Regions from separate parts of the Anaerotignum lactatifermentans genome, predicted to be linked through region 2. Evidence: riboswitches for the same ligand, from Rfam matches in the RefSeq annotation. Region 2 holds a riboswitch; each other region holds the start of a gene.
What was found. A riboswitch is a leader RNA that binds a small molecule or an ion and turns the genes downstream of it on or off. The one in region 2 is predicted to bind thiamine pyrophosphate.
Positions count from the first base shown of each region.

Region 1: linked by a shared signal. The riboswitch ahead of tenA (thiaminase II) and the one ahead of thiW (energy coupling factor transporter S component ThiW) in region 2 are both predicted to bind thiamine pyrophosphate.
Region 3: linked by a shared signal. The riboswitch ahead of thiS (sulfur carrier protein ThiS) and the one ahead of thiW (energy coupling factor transporter S component ThiW) in region 2 are both predicted to bind thiamine pyrophosphate.

Region 1 covers NZ_JADCKK010000014.1:50,997-58,049, reverse strand. Annotated here, with positions in the region: gene INF29_RS05550 (YbaB/EbfC family nucleoid-associated protein) at 1-295, shown strand, start outside; gene recR (recombination mediator RecR) at 312-908, shown strand; gene INF29_RS05540 (winged helix-turn-helix transcriptional regulator) at 977-1,333, opposite strand; gene INF29_RS05535 (pyridoxamine 5'-phosphate oxidase family protein) at 1,456-1,851, shown strand; gene INF29_RS05530 (threonine/serine exporter family protein) at 2,092-2,568, opposite strand; gene INF29_RS05525 (threonine/serine exporter family protein) at 2,587-3,345, opposite strand; TPP riboswitch at 3,546-3,652, shown strand; gene tenA (thiaminase II) at 3,724-4,383, shown strand; gene INF29_RS05515 (ABC transporter ATP-binding protein) at 4,405-5,160, shown strand; gene INF29_RS05510 (ABC transporter permease) at 5,157-5,900, shown strand; gene INF29_RS05505 (ABC transporter substrate-binding protein) at 5,904-6,938, shown strand.
Region 2 covers NZ_JADCKK010000060.1:6,769-13,821, reverse strand. Annotated here, with positions in the region: gene INF29_RS11985 (ABC transporter ATP-binding protein) at 1-406, shown strand, start outside; gene INF29_RS11980 (hypothetical protein) at 406-1,212, shown strand; gene trxA (thioredoxin) at 1,510-1,824, shown strand; gene INF29_RS11970 (L-lactate dehydrogenase) at 2,419-3,360, shown strand; TPP riboswitch at 3,602-3,706, shown strand; gene thiW (energy coupling factor transporter S component ThiW) at 3,805-4,320, shown strand; partial or broken gene thiM (hydroxyethylthiazole kinase) at 4,336-5,157, shown strand; gene thiE (thiamine phosphate synthase) at 5,203-5,823, shown strand; gene INF29_RS11955 (CD3324 family protein) at 5,987-6,250, shown strand; gene INF29_RS11950 (CatB-related O-acetyltransferase) at 6,380-7,015, shown strand.
Region 3 covers NZ_JADCKK010000009.1:34,580-41,632, reverse strand. Annotated here, with positions in the region: gene galT (UDP-glucose--hexose-1-phosphate uridylyltransferase) at 1-903, shown strand, start outside; gene INF29_RS03900 (thiamine phosphate synthase) at 1,013-1,591, opposite strand; gene thiH (2-iminoacetate synthase ThiH) at 1,584-2,798, opposite strand; gene INF29_RS03890 (thiazole synthase) at 2,812-3,585, opposite strand; gene thiF (sulfur carrier protein ThiS adenylyltransferase ThiF) at 3,619-4,257, opposite strand; gene thiS (sulfur carrier protein ThiS) at 4,260-4,457, opposite strand; TPP riboswitch at 4,641-4,746, opposite strand; gene INF29_RS03875 (AAA family ATPase) at 4,887-5,804, shown strand; gene INF29_RS03870 (vWA domain-containing protein) at 5,804-7,053, shown strand, end outside.

The DNA.
Region 1 (7,053 bases), on a different contig from region 2:
CCTGGTGAAACAGGCGCAGAAAATGCAGAAACAGATGGCTGCCATGCAGGAAGAACTCAACGAAAAAACACTGGAAATGACCAGCGGCGGCGGTGCTGTGAAAGTTGTCATCTCCGGCAAAAAAGAAATCAAAGAACTGAAAATCAACCCTGATGTAGTAGATCCCGATGATGTGGAAATGCTGGAAGACCTGATCCTGTCCGCAGTGAACGAAGCCATCCGTCAGGCAGACGAAATGTACAACAATGCCATGGGCAAACTGACAGGCGGCATGGGCATGGGCGGCATGTTCTAAGAAAAAGAGGGATACCATGAATTACTACGGAAATCCCATTACCAGACTCATTGAGCAGCTGGCAGGTCTGCCGGGCATCGGCGGCAAGTCAGCCCAGCGTCTGGCTTTTCATATCATCCATATGCCTGAGGAAAAAGTGGCAGCCCTTGCGGGTGCCATTCTGGAGGCGAAACAGCAGGTACATTACTGTTCTGTCTGCTGTAATCTCACAGACGAGGACCCTTGTCCCGTCTGTGCCAATCCCAACCGGGATCACGGCACCATCATGGTGGTGGAAGACCCCAGAGATATGGCAGCTTATGAGCGCACCAGAGAATTCCACGGGGTATATCATGTACTCCACGGCGCCATTTCTCCCATGACAGGCGTAGGACCCAATGACATCCGCATTGCGGAACTGGTGAAGCGCATGGACGAGAATGTGAAAGAAGTTATTTTGGCAACCAACCCCAATGTGGAAGGGGAAGCAACGGCCATGTATATCAGCCGTCTGCTGAAACCCATGGGGGTCAAGGTGACACGTATTGCCAACGGCGTGCCTGTGGGCGGCGATTTGGAATATGTGGACGAAGTGACCCTTTCCCGGGCGCTGGAAGGCAGAAGGGAATTATAAGAAAGCAAAAAAGCTGAAATCCTTTGTATCATAGGGATTTCAGCTTTTTATTTTGACTGGAATTTGCATTATAGAGTTTCCGGTTTTTCCTCGTCTGCCTGCTGTTTTTGCCACTGGGTATAGGCGTTGCCGAAGGCTTCCAGACTATCCAGTACGGGATAAAAAGCCTCGCCAATTTGGCTGACGCTGTATTCCACTTTTGGCGGCACACCGGGGTATTCTGTGCGGACAATAAGACCGCTGGCTTCCAGCAATTTCAGCTGTTTGGATAATGTGGCGTGGGTCATTTTGGGCATTTGCTTCTGTAATTGCCCGAACCGCAGGGTTCGTCCGTGGAGCAGGTGCAGGATGAGGATGCTCCATTTGCCTGCCAGCAGTTTCTGGGCAGTGACAAAGGGACAGGGGATTTGTTTTTCTGGTTCCATGAGGATGCCTCCTTAGTATCTTTTCCTATACTAGGTATAGAAAAAAATCGTACTTGTATTTTCTATCATAACAGAAGATAATAAAATAGTAAACGTAGAAAAAGAAGAAAGGCGGTAGAAGTATGAAAAATCCTGTAGAATATTTGAGAGAATGTAAAGTTTTTTATCTGGCAACATGTGAGCGCAACCAGCCCCGTGTACGTCCCTTCGGCGCTGTGGCTCTGTACCAGAATCACGTATATTTTATGACTGCAAATACCAAAAAAGTATATCGCCAGCTGAAAGAAAACCCTCTGGCAGAAGTATGCGCTATGCATCCCGACGGCACATGGATTCGCATCAACGGCAATGTGATTTGGGATAACAGCCGGGAAGCAAAAGTGGCTATGCTGGAACAGAATCCCGACCTGCGCAGCATGTACAGTGAAGACGACGGCAAAATGGAAGTCTTTTATCTGGAAGGCGGCAGTGTAACAATCGATTCCTTCACAGCTCCTCAGGAATCCATGGCACTGTAATAGATTTCTCATCAACGATAAAAACCGGAAGCTCTTAGGGGCATCTTCATAAGAAAACAAAGAAAGCCAAAATCCTTATCATAACAAAGGATTTTGGCTTTCTTATTTTATTAAGATTTTATTTGTTATGTTTTCTTATGAAGACAGCCGTCGCAATTCCCCTTAAGAAATCAAGGAAAAGGAAAATCAATGTTTTCTTAAGGGGAAGTTGCTTTAGGGGCTTCCGGTTTTTTGATACGATCAATTATTTTGTTTCTTTTTCCCGAAACGAGGGAAGATTTCAAAGGCTTTGTAAGGCAATACCAGAATGATCAGGGAACCGATGGCAATGGCGCCGGAGAGTTTGAACCCTGTCAGAGCATTGGAATAAGTGGAAAGGATATTGCCTTTGATGGCAGCCTGCATGGTGTTGTAAACGGCGGCACCAGGCACCAGTGACAGTACGCCGGGAATCTGGTACAGGATGGAAGGTTCCTGTCTATGGTAGGAAAGGAACCGCGCTGTGGCAGTGATTGCCATGGTAGCAATGAGGGTAGCCGTTGTGGCGCTTTCCGTATAGGAAAAGACAAGCATATATACAAACCAGGACAAAAAGCCATTGATGCCGCTGTAAAGCAGTTCCCTTCTGGGGGCGTTGCAGATGATGGAATAGCCCCAACTGCCTACAAAGGAAAAGGCTGCCTGAAATACAATCATTTTCAATGTGATGTCTGTCATAATAACCTCCTGCACATCTTAAAAATTGGGGAAGATACTCAAAGCCATAGCGACGCCGGCGGCGATGGCACAGGCAATGAGGAAGGCTTCCATCAGTTTGGCATTGCCGCTGATGAAGTTGCCCTCCAAAAGGTCACGGATACCTTTTGTCAGGGTAATGCCCGGCAGTATGGGCATGATGCTGCCGACGATCATCATATCGATCTGGGTGAAAGGCAGAATCAAATGGAACAGGCAGGCCAGTAACCCTGTCAGCAGACCGCCGGTGAAGGAACTGAAAAAGTAAGATGTTTTTCGTTTGCTCATGATATATGTCATAATGCCCAGAAGGGTGCCGATGATAAAGGCGGCGACGCCGTCCCAGAAGGTGCCGTTGTATACCATGGTCAGACCGCCGGACGTGAGGGCATAGCCCAAAATCCGCTGCCATGGCGCAAAAGACGGGGCGTAGTGGATTTCCAGCACTTTTTGTGTGGCTTCTTCCAAGGTGATTTTCCCAGCGACAAAAGAGCGGCTCATGTTGTTGACGGCACAGATTTTCTCAAAATTAACGGAGCGGTCACTCACCCCTCTTGCCATGGAAAGGGGCCCCTTTTCTTCACGGGGCAGGCTCACAATGAGCATGGTAGACAGCGCCAGGGCTTCTACGTGTTTTCGTCCGCTGACGGAAAGAATACGCAGCATGGTATCCTGTACGCGGTATGTTTCCGCGCCAGATGTCAGCATGATCTCACCGGCGTCCAGTGCCAGATTCAGCAGCTTGGTATCGTCGTCCATTACCTTTTACCTCCAAACATTGTAAATTTCGTTGTTGTCATACTAAGTGTATTCTTTTTTTGCAAAATGTAAAGGGAATTTTCTGTAAAATTATTTCGCCTGCGAACTATTTTTTTTGTGCGAAAGTGTGAAAAAAGGGATGGTGTATACAAAAAAGTCATTTACATTGCTTTTCTTTTGTACTATAATAAAGAAAATGAATACAAAGCTGGGGGTGCCGACGCTGAGCGGCTGAGAGGAATGCAGATTCCAACCCTTTGAACTTGATGTGGTTAGTACCATCGGAGGGAAGCAATACAAGATGATATGGAAATTATAAGATTCTTTCCTTCTAAGAGGGAAAGAATTTTTTTTGTGGAAAAAAGGAGGAACATGGACATGAAATTGACAGAACGTCTTTATAAAAGTGTGGAAGATATCTGGATGGGTTATTTAGACCAGCCTTTCGTAAAAGAACTGGCAGAAGGCACACTGGATGTGGAAAAATTCCGTTTTTACATGATTCAGGATTACCGTTATCTGCTGCAATATGCCAAAGTGTTCGCTTTCGGCGTTATCAAGACAGAAGACCCGGAACTGATGCGCCGCTTTGCCGGTATGGTGCATGACGTACTGGACGGGGAAATGAACGTACATAAGACTTACATGGCAAGACTGGGTATCACCGAAGAAGAAGTGGCAAAGACCCCTTCCGCTCTGACAAACCAGTCCTATACCTCCTATATGCTGGATGTGGCAAACAAAGGCGGCCCGCTGGAAATCCTCATGGCAGTGCTGGCTTGCGCATGGAGCTATCAGGTCATTGGGGAACACCATGTGAAGGTGCCCGGCGCTGTGGAACATCCTCTTTACGGCGAATGGGTACAGGGCTACAGCAGCAAGGAATATGCGGACAGCACCAAAGAAATCATTGACTGCGTAGACGCTCTGGGCGAAAACATCACTCCCGAACAGGAAGCATATCTGACTGATATTTTCGTAAAATGCAGCCGCTATGAAAAACTGTTCTGGGATATGGCTTATGCCATGGAGATGTAAAGAAGGAGAGCGAAAGAAGTTATGCTGCAATTTGAAAATGTATCCTTCCGTTATGCCGAAGACGACTTCGACATGATGCGGAATTTGAATTTTCAGGTGGAGGACAGGGAATTTGTGTCCATCATCGGCGCCAGCGGCTGCGGCAAAAGCACCATTTTCCGCCTTATCAACGGTCTGGAAAAGTTACAGCAGGGTCGGATACTGGTGGATGGCCGCCCGGTGCAGGAACTGAAAAACTACAGTGCTTTTATGCCTCAGAAAGACCTGCTTTTCCCTTGGCGCACCATTGAAAAGAATATCTGCCTGCCTATGGAACTGGCGAAAGTTCCCAAGGCGGAACAGGAAAAATGCTGCAAAGAAGTGCTGGAACAGGTGGGACTGTCTGAATACGCCAAAAAGTATCCCAAAGACCTGTCCGGCGGTATGAAGCAGAGGGTAGCCTTTGCCCGTACATTGCTGTCCGGCGCGGATATGCTGCTGTTGGACGAGCCTTTCAGCGCATTGGACTATCTGACCCGTGTGGATATGCAGGAATGGCTGCTGCATCAGTGGGAGCATTACCATAAGACCATATTGTTCATCACCCACGACGTAGAGGAAGCTATTTTCCTTTCCAAAACCATTTTTATCATTCAGGACAGACCTTTCTCCCAGATGGAACGGGTGGAAGTGCCCCTGTCTTATCCACGCAATCGTGAGGATTTGAAACGTCCTGATATTGTGGAACTGAAAGAAACCCTCATTGAAAAACTCAGAAGGAGCGTGATGAATCCATGAAAAAACATCTGCCTTCTGTGATTCTGGCTGTGGTTCTGCTGCTGCTGTGGCAGGGCATCGCTATGATTATTGACGCGGCTTATATCCTGCCGTCACCCACACAGATTTGTGTGCGGCTGTGGGAGCTTCGGGAACCCCTGTTTTTGGTGCATCTGCCTGCAACCATGAAGGTCACAGCCATTGGGCTTTTGATTTCCATTGTGCTGGGGATTTTGCTGGCAGTTGCCATGGATGCCAATGAAAAAGTGGAACGGGCACTGTATCCCGTTATCGTGGCATCCCAGACCATCCCTACCACAGCCATCGCGCCTTTGTTCATCCTCTGGTTTGGCTATTCCATCTGGAGCAAGGTGCTGGTAACCATTTTGATCACCTTTTTCCCCATTGCCATTACGGTCTTTGACGGCTTCAAAGCCACCAAACGGGAAATGGAAGAATTATTGCAGACTTACGGCGCCACAAAAGCCGATATTTTCTGGAAGCTGAAACTGCCTACGGCTCTGCCCAACTTTTTCTCTGCCATCAAAATGGCCATCCCCCTCAGCGTCATCGGGGCTGCCATTGCCGAATGGCTGGGGGCACAGGAAGGTCTGGGCTACTTCAGCAAACGTATGATGACACAGTTGGACGGCGCAGGCGTTTTCGCGCCTGTGGTGCTGTTGTCCATAACGGCTATGCTTGCCGTTGGGATCATTACCGTCTTGGAATATCGTTTTATCAAATGGAGAAAGGAGATCTAAGTGATGAAAAAGAAATTGTTTGCAGTGCTCATGGCAGCAGCCATGGTATTTGGCATGACAGCCTGCGGAAGTGGAGAATCCGCAGACACCACAGCCGAAACCACTGGCGACGAAGCCCAGCTGGAGGATTTTTCCATTGTGCTGGACTGGTACCCCAATGCGGTACACGCCTTCCTGTATGATGCCATTGAAAAAGGCTACTTTGCAGAAGAAGGTCTGAATCTGGTGATCCAGTTCCCTGCCAACACCAATGACGGCATTTCCCTGCCTGCTGCTGGCAAAGCGGATGCCGGCGTGTACTACATGCAGGATGCCATCATGACTTCCTGTGAGGAAAATGTGCCCATCGTTTCCATCGGTGCGGTGACACAGAAATCCATGAACGTTGTCATTTCCCTGAAAGACAGCGGCATCACAGAAGCAAAAGATCTGGCTGGTAAGAAGATCGGCTATGCAGGTACTGTCCTGTCTGAAGCACAGATTCAGGCAATGCTGCAGAATGCAGGTCTGACTGCTGACGACTGCGAATGCATCGACGTTGGTTTCGACCTGATGTCTGCACTGACAACCGGTCAGGTAGACGCTACCATCGGTAACATGGTCAACCACGAAGTGCCGCAGATGGAAGAACAGGGCTTTGAAGTAAATTACTTCTATCCCACAGACTTTGGCGTACCTCAGGGCTATGAACTGGTATTTTTGGCAAACAAAGACGCTGTAGCGGAAAATCCCGAAAAATATCAGGGCTTCCTGCGCGCTTGCCAGAAAGGCTTTGAAGACATGAAGAACAACCCTGACGAAGTGCTGCAGATTCTGCTGGACAACCAGAACGAAGCAAACTTCCCTCTGTCTGAAAACGTAGAAAGACAGAGCATGGAAATCCTGCTGCCCGATATGGAAACAGAATCCGCGCCTTTCCTGCATCAGGAAGTATCCGTATGGCAGGAAAACGCTGACTGGATGTATGAAGTTGGCGTGCTCACAAAAGAAGCCGATGTCAGCGGACTGGTGGTAAACCTGTTGGAAGACGCACAGTAACAAATATTGATTTAAAAAAGAATTGCCGGAATCCTTACGATGGGGCTCCGGCTCTTTTTTTGTACCTTTTTGCGATTTCTCCCGCATTGAAAAACCCCTGTTTTCCGGGTATAAT
Region 2 (7,053 bases):
GTTCCGTGATTTCTATAAGGATTTCGACGAAAAGAAAGCCATGGAAATGGCCATGGATTTGAAACTGGATTCCAAGCAGAAAATCGGCACCATGTCCAAAGGGATGCAGGAAAAATTGCAGCTGGTATTCGTCATGAGCCGAAAAGCAAAGCTCTTTGTGCTGGATGAACCCATGGGCGGTGTAGACCCTACCACAAGGGATTATATCCTCACCACCATTTTGAACCAGTATACGGAAAATAGCTCCATTTTGCTTTCCACCCATTTGGTACACGATGTGGAGCAGATTTTTGACCGGGCTGTTTTTCTGAAACAGGGACGGGTGTTTTTGAATGAACAGGTGGATGTGATCCGGGCGGAAACGGGCATGTCCGTTGACCAGTATTTCAGGGAGGTGTATCGCTGATGTTTGGAAAAGTCATGAAACAGGAATTGCGGGCAAACAGCCTGCTTTACGGTGTGGCAAGCGCCATTGCGCTGCTCTTTGCCTTTGCCACGGTCATGAACCGTACCAGAGGCACGGATGTTTCCTATCTGGTAAAGGCACCCCTGCTGATTACTGGCTGTACCGTTGCCATTGTGGTGCTGGTGATGCTGTTTTTGATCCATACAGCCCTGCGGTATCAGAAAAGTATGTATGGCAATGAAGGGTATCTCACATTCAGCCTGCCTGTTTCCTCTGTGGAACTGGTGACAGGAAAATACGCAGCGGCTGCTCTTTGGGGCATCATCGTCTGTGTGCTTTGCGCGCTGCTGTGTTTTTCCATACTCTACGGAGCTGTTGCACCCTCTGGTACAGAACTGTTCTGGGCGGAAGTGGGAAAAGTCTGGGCAATGGATGGTATCCGCAGTTCTATGATTCTTATTTCTGTTTCCCTGATACTGAGTATGCTGGAAACGGTAGCCATCCTCTATCTTGCCATTACATTGGCGCATCTGCCTTTCATCCGCAAAGGCAACGGCATTTTTGCCTTGATTTTCTTCTTTGGCATTAGTTTTGCAGAAGGAAAGGTCATGGAACTTATCCCCTCTCTGTCCACAGAATATATTGAACAGACCATGACAGCCATATTGGACAAGGCGGATTTGGACTTATTTTTCCAGGGCATTCGCAGCTTTTTGCTGCCGGCATCTATCTCCACCATTGTCATGTCCGTGGTCTATCTGGCTGTGACCATTCTTTTGGCAAGAAAATATACATCTATCCAGTAAAAAAAGGCGGCTGCAAAAACAGCCGCCTTTTCCTAAGGGGAAGAAGTAGAAAGAATGTGATTCTTTGGGGGAGAGATCACACTCTCCGCTATGAAGTATGTCCCTGAGAAAGGGTTTTATACCTGTTTTTGCAAAAATTTTTCTCTTTTATGTGCCTCAGGTCACAGAACAAGCCAATAATGATTATTATTTAAGAAATTTTATTGCAAAGAGTTTTTTTCTGTGATATACTGACATCAGAAATAAAAAAGAAATATTTGGATACAATAACAATAGATGTGTAAGGAGGAATTGATTATGTTAATGGTAAAATCTGATACATTCCAGAAAGAAGTTATGGAAAGCAACGTACCTGTATTGGTGGACTTTTTCGCTACATGGTGCGGTCCCTGCCAGATGATGGGTCCCGTACTGGAACAGCTCCAGGCAGAATACGGCGATAAAGCAAAAATCGTGAAAGTAGACATTGACCAGGCTATGGATCTGGCACAGAAATACCGTGTTATGAGTGTGCCTAACATGATTTTCTTCAAAGACGGTCAGGTGGCAGACAGCATCATCGGCGCAGTTCCCGCTTCCGTACTGAAAGAAAAAATGGATAAACTGGTGTAAAAAATGCCAATTGGAGGACATCTTCTCAGACAAGAGAGGACGTCCTCTTTTTTCTTTGGAAAAACCGACGGACTTGTGCGTTTTGACGTCTGTATGTATTGGTAAAAATACAAAAAATACAAATGTTATTTTGCAGACTACACAAAAAATATTGTATTTTTATAGAAACAAGCGTCATTCTTTCCATTGACTTGGGACTTTGAAAGTGGTATCTTTTACCCAACGATTCCAAATCGTCAAAGACAGAAAGAAGGAGATTTTTCATGAGCCGTGCGTTTTCCCATACAATGAAACAGGTCCTGCTCATTGGTGCTATTCTCATTGCGCTGCTGGTCATTTTGTGCCGCGTGAAGAAATAGTGCTGATTGTCATGGAAAAAAACACGATGCGTGGAAAAAGATTCGGTCTTTTTTCGGTGTAAACAGGTGGTTCCGGGCGGTCAGTCCGGGACCTTTTTATTTTTACAAAAGAAAAGGAAGTGTACAAAGGAAAAAAGAAAATCATATGCCATAAGAGATGAGCCACTCCCAAGGGAGTGGAAGAATACAAAAAGAAACTTTCGGAGAAATACAAAAGCACATTGGGGGAAATCATATGAAAACAAGAAGCGTGGGCATCGTGGGTGTCGGTCATGTAGGCGCCCATTGTGCATATAGTTTAGCAGTCCAAGGCATTGTGGACGAATTGGTATTGGTAGATGTGAAGGAACAGAAGGTCATCAGCGAGTGTCAGGACCTGCGGGACAGCGTATCCTATCTGCCCCATCGGGTAGAAGTCAGAGGCGGCACTTATGAAGACCTGAAGGACTGCGACATCGTTGTCATCAGTGTGGGCACCATCATGGGCGAAGACCATAGCCGTCTGGCAGAACTGAAACATTCTGTGGAACTGGTCAACAGCTTTGTGGGCCGCATTGTGAAAGCCGGTTTTGACGGCATATTCATCGTTATCACAAATCCCTGCGACATCATCGCAAGACAGGTACAGAAACTTTCCGGCTTCCCGGCATCTCGTGTATTTGCCACAGGCACCGGGCTGGACAGCGCCAGACTTAGAACCGTACTGGCAAGAGAAACCGGCATTGACCATAAATCTCTGGTGGCTTATACCATGGGGGAACATGGCGATTCCCAGATGGTACCATGGTCCCATGTGACGGTCAATGGCAAACCGCTGGACCAGCTGGCAAAAGAAAATCCTAAATATCAAGTGGATAAAGAAGCTGTGCTCCATGAAACCATTGAAGGGGGCTGGGTCACCTTCGCTGGTAAAGGCGCCACAGAGTTTGGCATCTGCTCCACATTGGCACGACTGGTTTTCTGCGTATTCCACGACGAAAAAGCGGTTATGCCCGTCAGCACACAGCTGAATGGTCAGTATGGTCAGCATGACCTGTATATCAGCACTCCCTGCGTCATCGGCAAAGACGGCGTGGAAGAAGTGCTGGAATTAACATTAACACCGGAAGAAATGGCAGCATTTCAGCATTCCTGCGATGTAATTCGTACCAATATCGGTTACATCGAAGAAGCGTAATTGCCATTTTCTCAATACAACCTCCATTACAAAAGATAAAGCAAAGCAAAGAAACACAAAAGAAAAAAATTCAAAAAAGTACCAAAGAACAGCATGGAATATCTGCCATGCGAAAATCCAATGAAGTGGGCACTTTGCTGTATCTCCATACAGCAATTCCTCTTTCCAAAAGGCGGCATAGCCGCCTTTTTTATGCCCGTGGGGGACGTTGACAAGGGACAAAAACCGTACTATAATGACACCAGAATGCAAAGGGAGCTTCTAAGGGAGGCTGAGAGGAAGGATACTTCGACCTTTACACCTGATTTGGATAATGCCAACGGAGGGAATGCAGGGTGTCACAAATCACCAAAGAGCGTCAGAAACGAAGGATTTCCAAAAAGGAAATCCTTTTTTTGTTTGCGCTCCTTTCGTTGGGAAGAAGAAAAAAGGAGGCATCAACAAATGGGTGGCAATAAGGATAATCATGTGTTGAAAATGGTACTAACGGCAATATTCGCAGGCATGGGCTTTGCCCTGTCCTCTGTGGTATGGTTCCCCAATATGGCGCCGTTCCAGCACTTCATCAATGTATTGGCAGCGGTGTTCGTAGGACCTTACTGGGGATTTTTGGCAGCCCTCATCACCGGTATCCTGCGTATGATGACAGGGCGTACAGCACTGGCAGTCATTGGGGCAGTCATCGGCGCGTTCCTGTCCGGTTTCCTGTATCGGAAATCCGGTCATAAGCTGTATATGGCAGTCATTGGGGAAATCTTCGGCACCGGCATTTTGAGCGCATTTGCGGCATATCCGGTGATGAAATACATCTATGGCATGGACTTGCAGACCCCTTGGGTCTATGTGCCGGCATTCGTGCCTTCTTCCGCTATGGGTGCTTTTCTGGCCGTACTGGTCATCACCCTTTTGAAACGTTCCGGCATGTTCGCAAGAATGATGGAAAAACTCAACCGTAAATAAAGGAGGTTCGTTTTCATGAAAACAGATATTCTGGCGTCTTTTCCCGCTATGATGGCAAATGTAAGGGAAAAAGAACCCATTGTGCAGGCAATCACCAACTTCGTCACAGTCAATGACTGCGCCAATATCATTTTGGCAGCAGGAGCTTCTCCCACCATGGCACACGAAGTGGAGGAAGTGGCAGAAGTGGCTTCTGTGGTACAGTGTCTTGTGATGAATATGGGCACCATGGAGGACGTGGAAGCCATGCTGGTGGCAGGGAAAGCCGCTAACGAAGCAGGGGTTCCCGTGGTGCTGGACCCCGTTGCCGTAGGCGCTACCAGACTGCGTCGGGAAGGCGGCAAAAAGCTGCTGGAAAACGTGAAATTCTCCGTGATCCGCGGCAATACCTCCGAAATCAAACATCTGGCAGTGGGCACAGGTTCCACCCGTGGCGTTGACGCGGCAGAAGAAGATAAAATCACCGAGGACAACTACAAAGCCTTTGGTTATATGGCAAGAGAACTGGCGCGGAAAACAGGGGCAGTCATTGCCATTTCCGGCGTCATCGATATCATCGCTTCTGCTGACCGTGTCTTTGCCCTGAGAAACGGCGATGCCATGATGAGCCGCATCACTGGCAGCGGCTGTATGCTCACAGCCCTTTTGGGTGCCTTCTGCGGCGGCAATCCCGATCATATTCTGGAAGCCACCGTATGCGCCGTATCCCTTATGGGTGTCAGCGGTGAAATTGCCAGAGAAAAAACGGACGCACAGGGCGCAGGAACCCTCACATTCCGCACCCATCTGGTAGACCAGATCAGTTTGACAGACGCAGAAACATTACAGAAACGGACAAGACTGGAGGAATTGGAATTGGCAGAAAAAGCAACGAAAGAATCCATGAAAGTATACGCCATCACAGACCGTGCATGGCTGAACGGCAGAACACTCCATGATGTGACAGAAGAAGTGCTGGCAGCAGGGGCAACTTTCCTGCAGATTCGTGAAAAAGAACTGGATGAAGCAACATTCCTGGAAGAAGCCAAAGATTTGGCACAGCTGGCAAAGAAATATCATGTACCTTTTGTGGTAAACGATAACATCGACATTGCACTGGCTTGCGGGGCAGATGGTGTCCATGTGGGACAGAGCGACATTGTAGATAAAGATGTGAGAGCTATGATTGGTCCCGATAAGATTCTGGGCATTTCCGCAAACACTGTGGAAACAGCCGTAAAAGCGCAGGAAAGCGGCGCAGACTACATCGGTGTCGGTGCAGTGTTCCATACTGATACCAAAAAAGATGCCCAGTCCCTGACAAATGAGGAACTGCTGGCAATCTGCAAAGCTGTTACTATCCCTGTGGTTGCCATCGGCGGTATCAATGAAAATAACATCATGCAGCTCAAAGGCAGCGGTATCGACGGCGTTTCCGTGATCTCCGCTATTTTCGCTAAGGAACATCCCGGCGAAGCAACAAAGGTGCTGCTGAAAAAAGTAGAAGAAATGCTGGGCGAATAAGCCTGTTTGAAAAAAGGAAGTGATTGTTGTGTGTCCATTGACGCAGAAACGCAACAAAGCAGTTCTCCATGCAAAACCGATGTAAGTGCGACAGTTGCATGGAGGAAATGTCGCAGAAAGTCGGTTTTGCTGCTTGATTTGAATATCAAGGGGGAATCCGACCATGAAATATATCAACGCGTCAGACCTGCTGCCTCCTGCACTGGTGCAGATATTGCAGGAGTATGTCCAAGGCGGCTATGTCTATATCCCAGCCAGAGAACATAAGGGCTGGGGAGAGAAAAGCGGCAGCCGTGAGGCATTGGCGCAGCGGAACGAAGAAATCCGCAGCCAAAAGCAGGCAGGAGCAACACTGGAAGCATTGGCAGAAACATACCATCTTTCCGTGTCTGCCATCCGTAAAATCATTTATCAGAAAGAGAAATAAGATAAAGCTGGAATCCTTGTAATCGTATGGGTTCCAGCTTTTTTTGTACCCAAAACACTGCCGAAGCGTTTGGTGGATTGCGGAGAAGCAGCAGGGCTTTGTACAATCAATCCAGAAGGAGGCGATTGTATGAAAATCACCAAAGATGCCATGTATCCCCGTCTTGACGATACATGGACAATCTATCTGAAAAATGCCATCACGAACCCTGCCATTTCCGTGGGGGATTATACCATGTACCATGACTTTGTCTATGACCCCAGAGAATTTGAAAAGCATAACGTCCTTTACCAATATCCCATCAATGGGGATAAGCTGAAAATCGGGAAATTCTGCTCCATTGCCTGTGGGGCAAAGTTTCTGTTTAACAGTGCCAACCATGCTTTGGGTTCTCTGTCCACCTATCCATTTCCCATATTTGCCGACGCTTGGGGGTTGGATTGGAAACGGGTCACAGAGGCATGGGACAACAAAGGGGATATTACCATCGGCAATGATGTGTGGATTGGTTATGAAGCTGTCATACTGGCAGGGGTCACCATTGGAGATGGCGCTATCATTGGCACAAGGGCAGTGGTCACCAAAGATGTGCCGCCTTATACCATTGTGGGCGGTGTGCCCGCAAAGCCCATCCGCAAACGGTTTTCGGAAGAAACCATTGCCGTTTTGCAGGATTTGCGCTGGTGGGATTGGGAAGAAGAAAAAATTGTCCGTCATATCTGGGATATTCAGGCAGGAAATGTGGAAAAGCTGAAAGAAGCATAGAAAAAAAGAAAGCCAAAATTCTTATGATGACAAAGGAT
Region 3 (7,053 bases), on a different contig from region 2:
ATTGCGGGAAATGACTGGTTTTTCCAGTATTCTCCCTATGTGTATTACAATGAACACTGCATCGTGTTTAATGGACAGCATGTACCTATGAAAATCGACAGAAATGCTTTTGCGAAAATGTTCGATTTCATTAACTTCCTGCCGCATTACTTTGTAGGCTCCAACGCAGACCTGCCTATCGTAGGCGGTTCTATCCTGTCCCATGACCATTTCCAGGGCGGACGTTATACCTTCGCTATGGAACGGGCAGAAGTGGAACGGAAAGCAGTCTGCAAGGGTTTTGAAGATGTGGAAATGGGCGTTGTGAAATGGCCTATGTCCGTTATTCGTATTTCTCATAAAGACCATCATCGTTTGATTGACTGCGCGGATATGATTCTGAAAAATTGGCGTGGTTATACAGACGAAGATGCCTTTATCTTTGCGGAAACAGATGGAGAACCTCATAATACCATCACACCTATTGCAAGAAAACGCGGTGACAAATACGAACTGGATTTGGTACTGCGCAATAACATCACCACAGAAGAACATCCTCTGGGTGTGTACCATCCTCACAGCCATCTGCACCACATCAAGAAAGAAAACATTGGCTTGATTGAGGTTATGGGTCTTGCGGTACTGCCTGCCAGACTGAAAGAAGAAATGCAGTGCCTGAAAGAAGCCATCCTTTCCGGCGCTGATCTGGAAGCAGACGAAAAAACCAGCAGCCATGCCCAGTGGGCACGGGAATTCCTGAAAAAATATGATACTGTGACAGCGGAAAATCTGGACAGTATCATTCAGGAAGAAATCGGTCTGGTATTTGCGCAGGTTTTGGAAGATGCCGGCGTGTATAAGAGAACAGCGGAAGGTCAGGCGGCATTTGACCGTTTCCTGCGTTACTGCGGCGCGGAAATCTGATTCCTTCAGTAAAAATAAAATAACAGATAAAAAACAGAAGAGCAGGGGTGGAGAATCCCTGCTCTTCTGCTGTCTTGGAATATGTTATCAAATATTTGAAAGTAAGCTATTATAACTGCATCATGCCAGACATGATGCAGCCGCCTTTGGCGCCGCAGTCTATGATTTCCCGTAACTGTTTTTCATTGATTTTGATGCCGCCAATGGCATAAACAGGAATGGATACTTTGCGGCAGACTTCTTCCAGAAACATAAGTCCTCTGGGAGCAAGCCCTTTTTTGCAGTCTGTGACGTAAATATGCCCAGCGGTGATGTAAGTTGCCCCCAGTTTTTCCGCTTCTTCTGCCTCTGCTGGTGCGTGAATGGAGGTTCCCACATGAGAGAAACTGGAAAGTTCTTCTTTGTGGGCACGGAGCAGGGGGAGGGGCAGATGAATGGCGTTACAGCCCAGTTCTTTTGCCGCACGGAAATAGGTGTGCAGGATACAGGAAACGTTATGACGCTGACAGATTGCCAATACATCTTTTGCCAGAGCGGTGTATTCTGCTTCTGACAAATCTTTTTCCCGCAGAATCAGACCTTTGGGATGGTGCTTGCAGATTTCTTCTATCTGTTCCAGAAAAGGACGTTTGCTTAAGGTGCGATTTGTCACCGCAAGGACATAGGAAAATAACGCATCATCATACATAGATATAATCGCTCATGACCGGCTGGAGATTGTTTTTCAGCAGTGTGTCATATACTTCCTGGACAGACCTGCTGTCATCGATCTCGAACTGGTCGTCTCCTTTCTTTTCGGTTTCCTCGGAATGTTCGCCGATGCCGGTGCTGACGCCTGCGGAAATTTTGGTGGCAGCAATATTTACCAGATTATCACGGACGCGGGCACATTCTCTGCTGGAAATGGTGATGTTTGCGAAAGGCATGAACAGACGATATGCACATACTACCTGTAAAAGCTGTGTTTCGTGAACATCCATGGGGTTGATGCGGTCATTGTTGATGATGGGACGCAGTCTGGGACAGGAGAACGCGATTTCCGCATGGGGATATTTCCGCTGAAGCAGATAAGCGTGATAGCCTGTAGCAAAAGCGTCCTTGCGGAAGTCATCCAGACCCAGCAATGCAGCAAAACCAACCCCACGCATGCCGCCTTTCAGGGCACGTTCCTGTGCGTTCAAACGATAAGGGAAAATACGTTTGTGTCCTGCCAGATGGAGTGTTTCATATTTATCGGAATTGTATGTTTCCTGGAAAACGGTCACATAGTCGGCGCCGCATTCGTGAAGATATGCGTATTCGTCGGAGTTGACAGGATAAATTTCCAGACCGATGACTTTGAAATATTTCTTTGCGATTTTGCAGGCTTCCCCAATGTATTGTACTGTGGATTTGCTGCGGCTTTCCCCAGTGAGAATCAGGATTTCCTGCAATCCTGTTTTGGCAATGGCAGCCATTTCCTTGTCGATTTCTTCTTCGTTCAGCTGGGCACGGTTGATTTTGTTGTGGCAGTTGAAACCGCAGTAAATGCAGTAGTTTTCGCAGTAGTTAGCAATATAAATGGGTGTGAACATATATACACTGTTGCCGAAATGCTTTCTGGTTTCCACACGGGCTGCCTGGGCGATGTCCTCCAGCAAAGGCAGTGCGGCAGGGGAAAGAAGTGCTGCGAAATCCTCAGGGGTACGGCTGTCATGGACCAAAGCCCGGCGCACGTCTGCTTCTGTGTACTTGTCGTAATCATAAGCTTCTATGGCTGCAACAACCTGATCCATTACATCGGATTCCAGCACTTCCATGCCGGGCAGATAAGTCATATGGTCGATGCGGTTTTTCTTCTGGTCTTCCAGAATTTCTTCACTTAAAATACTTTCGTTCAAATGTTCCTGACTCATGTTCTCTCACCTCTCAATCCTGCAAAAAGCCTGTCAGTGGAGAAGATGCACTAGCGCCTTTTTCCAGGGTTCTGCCAAGACCTGCCAGATAAGCGCTGCGTCCTGCTTCAATGGCTTTTTTGAATGCTTCTGCCATCAATTCCACATTTCCGGCGGTGGCGACAGCAGTGTTTGCCATGATGGCAGCAGCGCCCATTTCCATGGCTTCGCAAGCCTGAGAAGGTCTGCCGATCCCTGCGTCTACGATGATAGGCAGGCTCATTTCGTCAATGAGGATCTGAATAAATTCTTTGGTGCACAGACCTTTGTTGGAACCAATGGGGGCACCCAAAGGCATGATGCAGGCAGCACCGGCATTTTCCAGATCTCTTGCCACATTCAGATCGGGATACATGTAAGGCATTACGATAAAGCCGTCTTTTGCCAGCATTTCTGTGGCACGGATGGTTTCCTGGTTATCAGGCAGCAGATATTTGGAGTCACGCATGATTTCTACTTTGACAAAGTTCCCGCAGCCCAGTTCTCTGGAAAGTTTGGCAATGCGCACAGCTTCTTCCGCGTTTCTTGCGCCGGAAGTGTTGGGCAGCAGGGTAACGGTATCGGGAATATAGTCCAGAATGTTGGCCAGACCGCCTTCGTTGGCACGGCGTACAGCCAGTGTGATGATCTGTGCTTCTGCTTTTTCCACACAAGCCTTTACCAGATCCAGAGAAAACTTCCCGGAACCAAGGATGAAACGAGATGTAAATTCGTGTCCGCCTAAAATGAGTTTGTCATTGTTCTGCATGATAAAATTCCTTCTTTCTTCCAAAATCAGATATTATACGGTTTCTTCGCCCAGAAGCAGACGGGCGATCATATTGGATTCATGGGCAGCGCAGAGTGCGGCTCTGGGCGCCATGAGGCATTGTCCATGGGCAATATCGGTGGTTTCGTCGCCGCAGAGATAAAAATTGCTGCCAATCTTTCGGGTATGGATGGTGTTGCTGCTGCCGAAGCCTGCCATGCCGGAAGCACAGACCAGTTTTTTCTGGGGAAACCATTCCAGTATGCCGTTGACAAACATGGCTTTTGTTTCTGCGTTGTCAAAAGCTTCGCAGATGATGTCCGCATCGGCAAAAAGGGTTTTCAGATTTTCACTGGTTACCTTTACGCAGTCTGTGGTGATGTCCAGATAAGGATTGATCTGGAGCAGCTGTTCTTTCAGAGCATCTGTTTTATACATGCCCACATGGCGCAGCAGATATTGCTGGCGATTCAGATTGGTCAGGTCTACACGGTCAAAATCAATGAGGTGTAGATGTCCCACACCAAGGCGTGCCAGTGCGAAGGCAACATTGGAACCAAGTCCGCCTAGTCCTGCAATGGCAACATGCCCGGCATCCAGCTTTTCCTGATAGGCTGCTGTGTGGCGTTCCACCAATGCTTCATAGATTTCTTTTTTCGTAAATGGGTGCATGATCAGCCGCCTCCTACAAAACTGACAATTTCGATTTTATCGCCGTCATTGAGATATGTGGTGTCGTATTCGCTTTTAGGCAGGATTTCTCCGTTTTTTTCCACTGCGATATAAGTGCGGCGGTAGTTGTTTTCGTCAAGATACGCACCCAGAGTCATAGGTGCGGACAGGGTCAATGTTTTCCCGTTAATGGTGATCATTCAGAAGCCTCCTTTCCAGCAGCGACAAGAAAAAAGAGCTCACAAAGAAATACACCCGTGGTGGTGCACCCCTTCATGAACTCTTGTTCACTCTCAACGCTGCCAATATTCTGTTTCCGTAAAAAGTTCTGGCTTTGGTCTGTCTGTACGCAATAAAAATAGGGAGATGCAACGCATCTCCCGAAAATTCATTCTGTCGATTCCTACGTTGGCATTATCCAAATCAGGTGTAAGGGTCGAAGCAAAACTTCCTCTCAGCCCAATCCATTGAGCTCCCCTGTTTTCTTTTTACGAGAACAGTATATACACGGATTCTGAAAATGTCAACAGGCAAAATGACAAAAAGTATAAAATTTTCGGAAATATGCACATAACTTTACATGTTACAATGAGTCCATAACCAAAGAGGAGGAATTTTTTATGTGGCACATGGAAGAAGAATTACAGACAGAAGGGGTCAGCGTCAGCCTGCTGAAGGAAATCCAGAAGTTCCGCGAAAGTCATGAAGTGGATGCTTCTGTGGCAGGTCGTGTACCGGTGCCCCGTTTTTTATATTATGGCAAGGAAATCTGGGAAGAAGCGGCAGCAGCGTTGTTATGTGGGGAAAATTTGCTGCTGTCCGGTCCGAAGGCAACTGGCAAAAACGTATTGGCGGAAAATCTGGCAGCAGCATTCGGCAGACCGTCTTGGGATATTTCTTTTTATGTGAATGTGGATGCCGCTTCCCTCATTGGAACAGACACATTCCGGGATAATCAGGTAGTATTCCGTGAAGGACCCATCAGCCGCTGTGCCCATATGGGTGGTTTCGGCGTGCTGGATGAAATCAATATGGCGAAAAACGAGTCTTTGGCAGTGCTCCATGCAACATTGGACTTCCGTCGCTCCATTGATGTGCCGGGGTATGACAGAATTCCTCTGCATGAAGCGACCCGCTTCATTGCTACCATGAACTATGGCTATGCCGGTACCAGAGAACTGAATGAAGCGCTGGCGTCCCGTTTTGTAGTCATCAATATGCCGGTTATTTCCGAGGAAAACCTGCGGAAGCTGTTGAAACGGGAATTCCCTACACTGAAAGATAAATGGGCAGAACAGTTTGCCGCGTTGTTTCGAGAATTGGAAACAAAATGCGATAACGCAGAAATTTCCACAAAGGCTCTTGATCTGCGTGGGCTTATGGCATCCATTCATTTGATGGAAAAAGGTCTGAAAGCGGTTCGTGCACTGGAAATGGGTATCATCAACAAAGCATTCGATCCCTTTGAACGGCAGTTGGTGGCAGATGCCATTGCCGCAAGAATTCCGCAGGATCTGGACTATGGAAAGCTGTTTGGTGATCGCTGATGAAAAACAGAGAGATTGCGGAGCGTCGTGCCGTCAATCAGATTTGGAACGCCGCACAGGATTATTCCCTGCAGCCGGTGTATGTTGCCTTTGATGAGGACGGCGACGCGGATTTTTATTTCAATACGGTCATTGGTGCCGTATATCATTATTTTCAGTTTGAAATATTGGATAAAATGTTTACCTATCTCCAACGTAAACAGGATGGGGAACTGTATGTGGAACTGCTGTGGCTGGGGCTGGAAAACTGTGTGTTCGGCAAAGCCAAAGATGAACGTCCTGCTATGGCAGAACTGCGGCGGGCTTATGCGGAAAAATTTCTGGCAAGACCCAAAGATCATGTGGTGGAATCTTTGCTGTGGGATTTGAAGCGTGCTCATTGCCAGCGTATATTGGGTCAGGCAGATGATCTGGACGAAGAAAAACGAAAAATACTGGATGCTTTGGAATTTCCCGCGGACTGTAACACAGAACAGGTGACAGACCGTATGGACCGTCTGCTGAATCAGTATTTTTTCAAAGGGCATTTCAAAGAGTTTGAAGAACTGGGCGGTCATATCAGTGATTCTCCGTTTTTCTGGCCAAAAGGCTGGGGAAGACGGGCAGGCAGTGCTTTGCGGCGTATTGACTGGGAAGGCAAAACCACAGAGGAGAAGGATTCCCTCATGGGCAAAGCGAGAAAGCTGTATCAACGTCTGACATTTTCCAGACCTAGTGCCAAGGTGGTGCGTGCTTATGTGGAAAGCTGTTTTGGAAAATCCATGTTTTCCACAGCGGAAATGGAAGAAATCGAAAAGAAACTCTGTACAGAAGCCCATCGGGAATGTCTGCTGCATTTTACCCGTGGTGAATTTACAGAAACAGGAGAACTGACCAGAGAAGCGGCAGAACAGCGGGAATTTGCTGAGAAACAGCGAGAAGCCAATGAAGCTTATTTTCAGGCAAACGAAAGCCAGACCATGCTGGCAGTCAATAAACTGACAGAACGCATACGCAATGCCATATTATTGCAGCTGGAACCCACGGTGTACCGCACTCGTGCCGGAAATCTGCTGGCAGGGAAGGTATGGCGGAATGTATATCTTCATGATGAGCGGATATTTGAGAAAACATCGGACAGCCAGCTGGATACTCTGACGGTAGATATTTTATTGGATGGTTCTGCTTCCCAGCGAGAACAGCAGGCGAAAGTGGCAACACAGGGCTTTATCATTGCGGAAAGCCTCACACGGTGTAATATCCCTGTGCG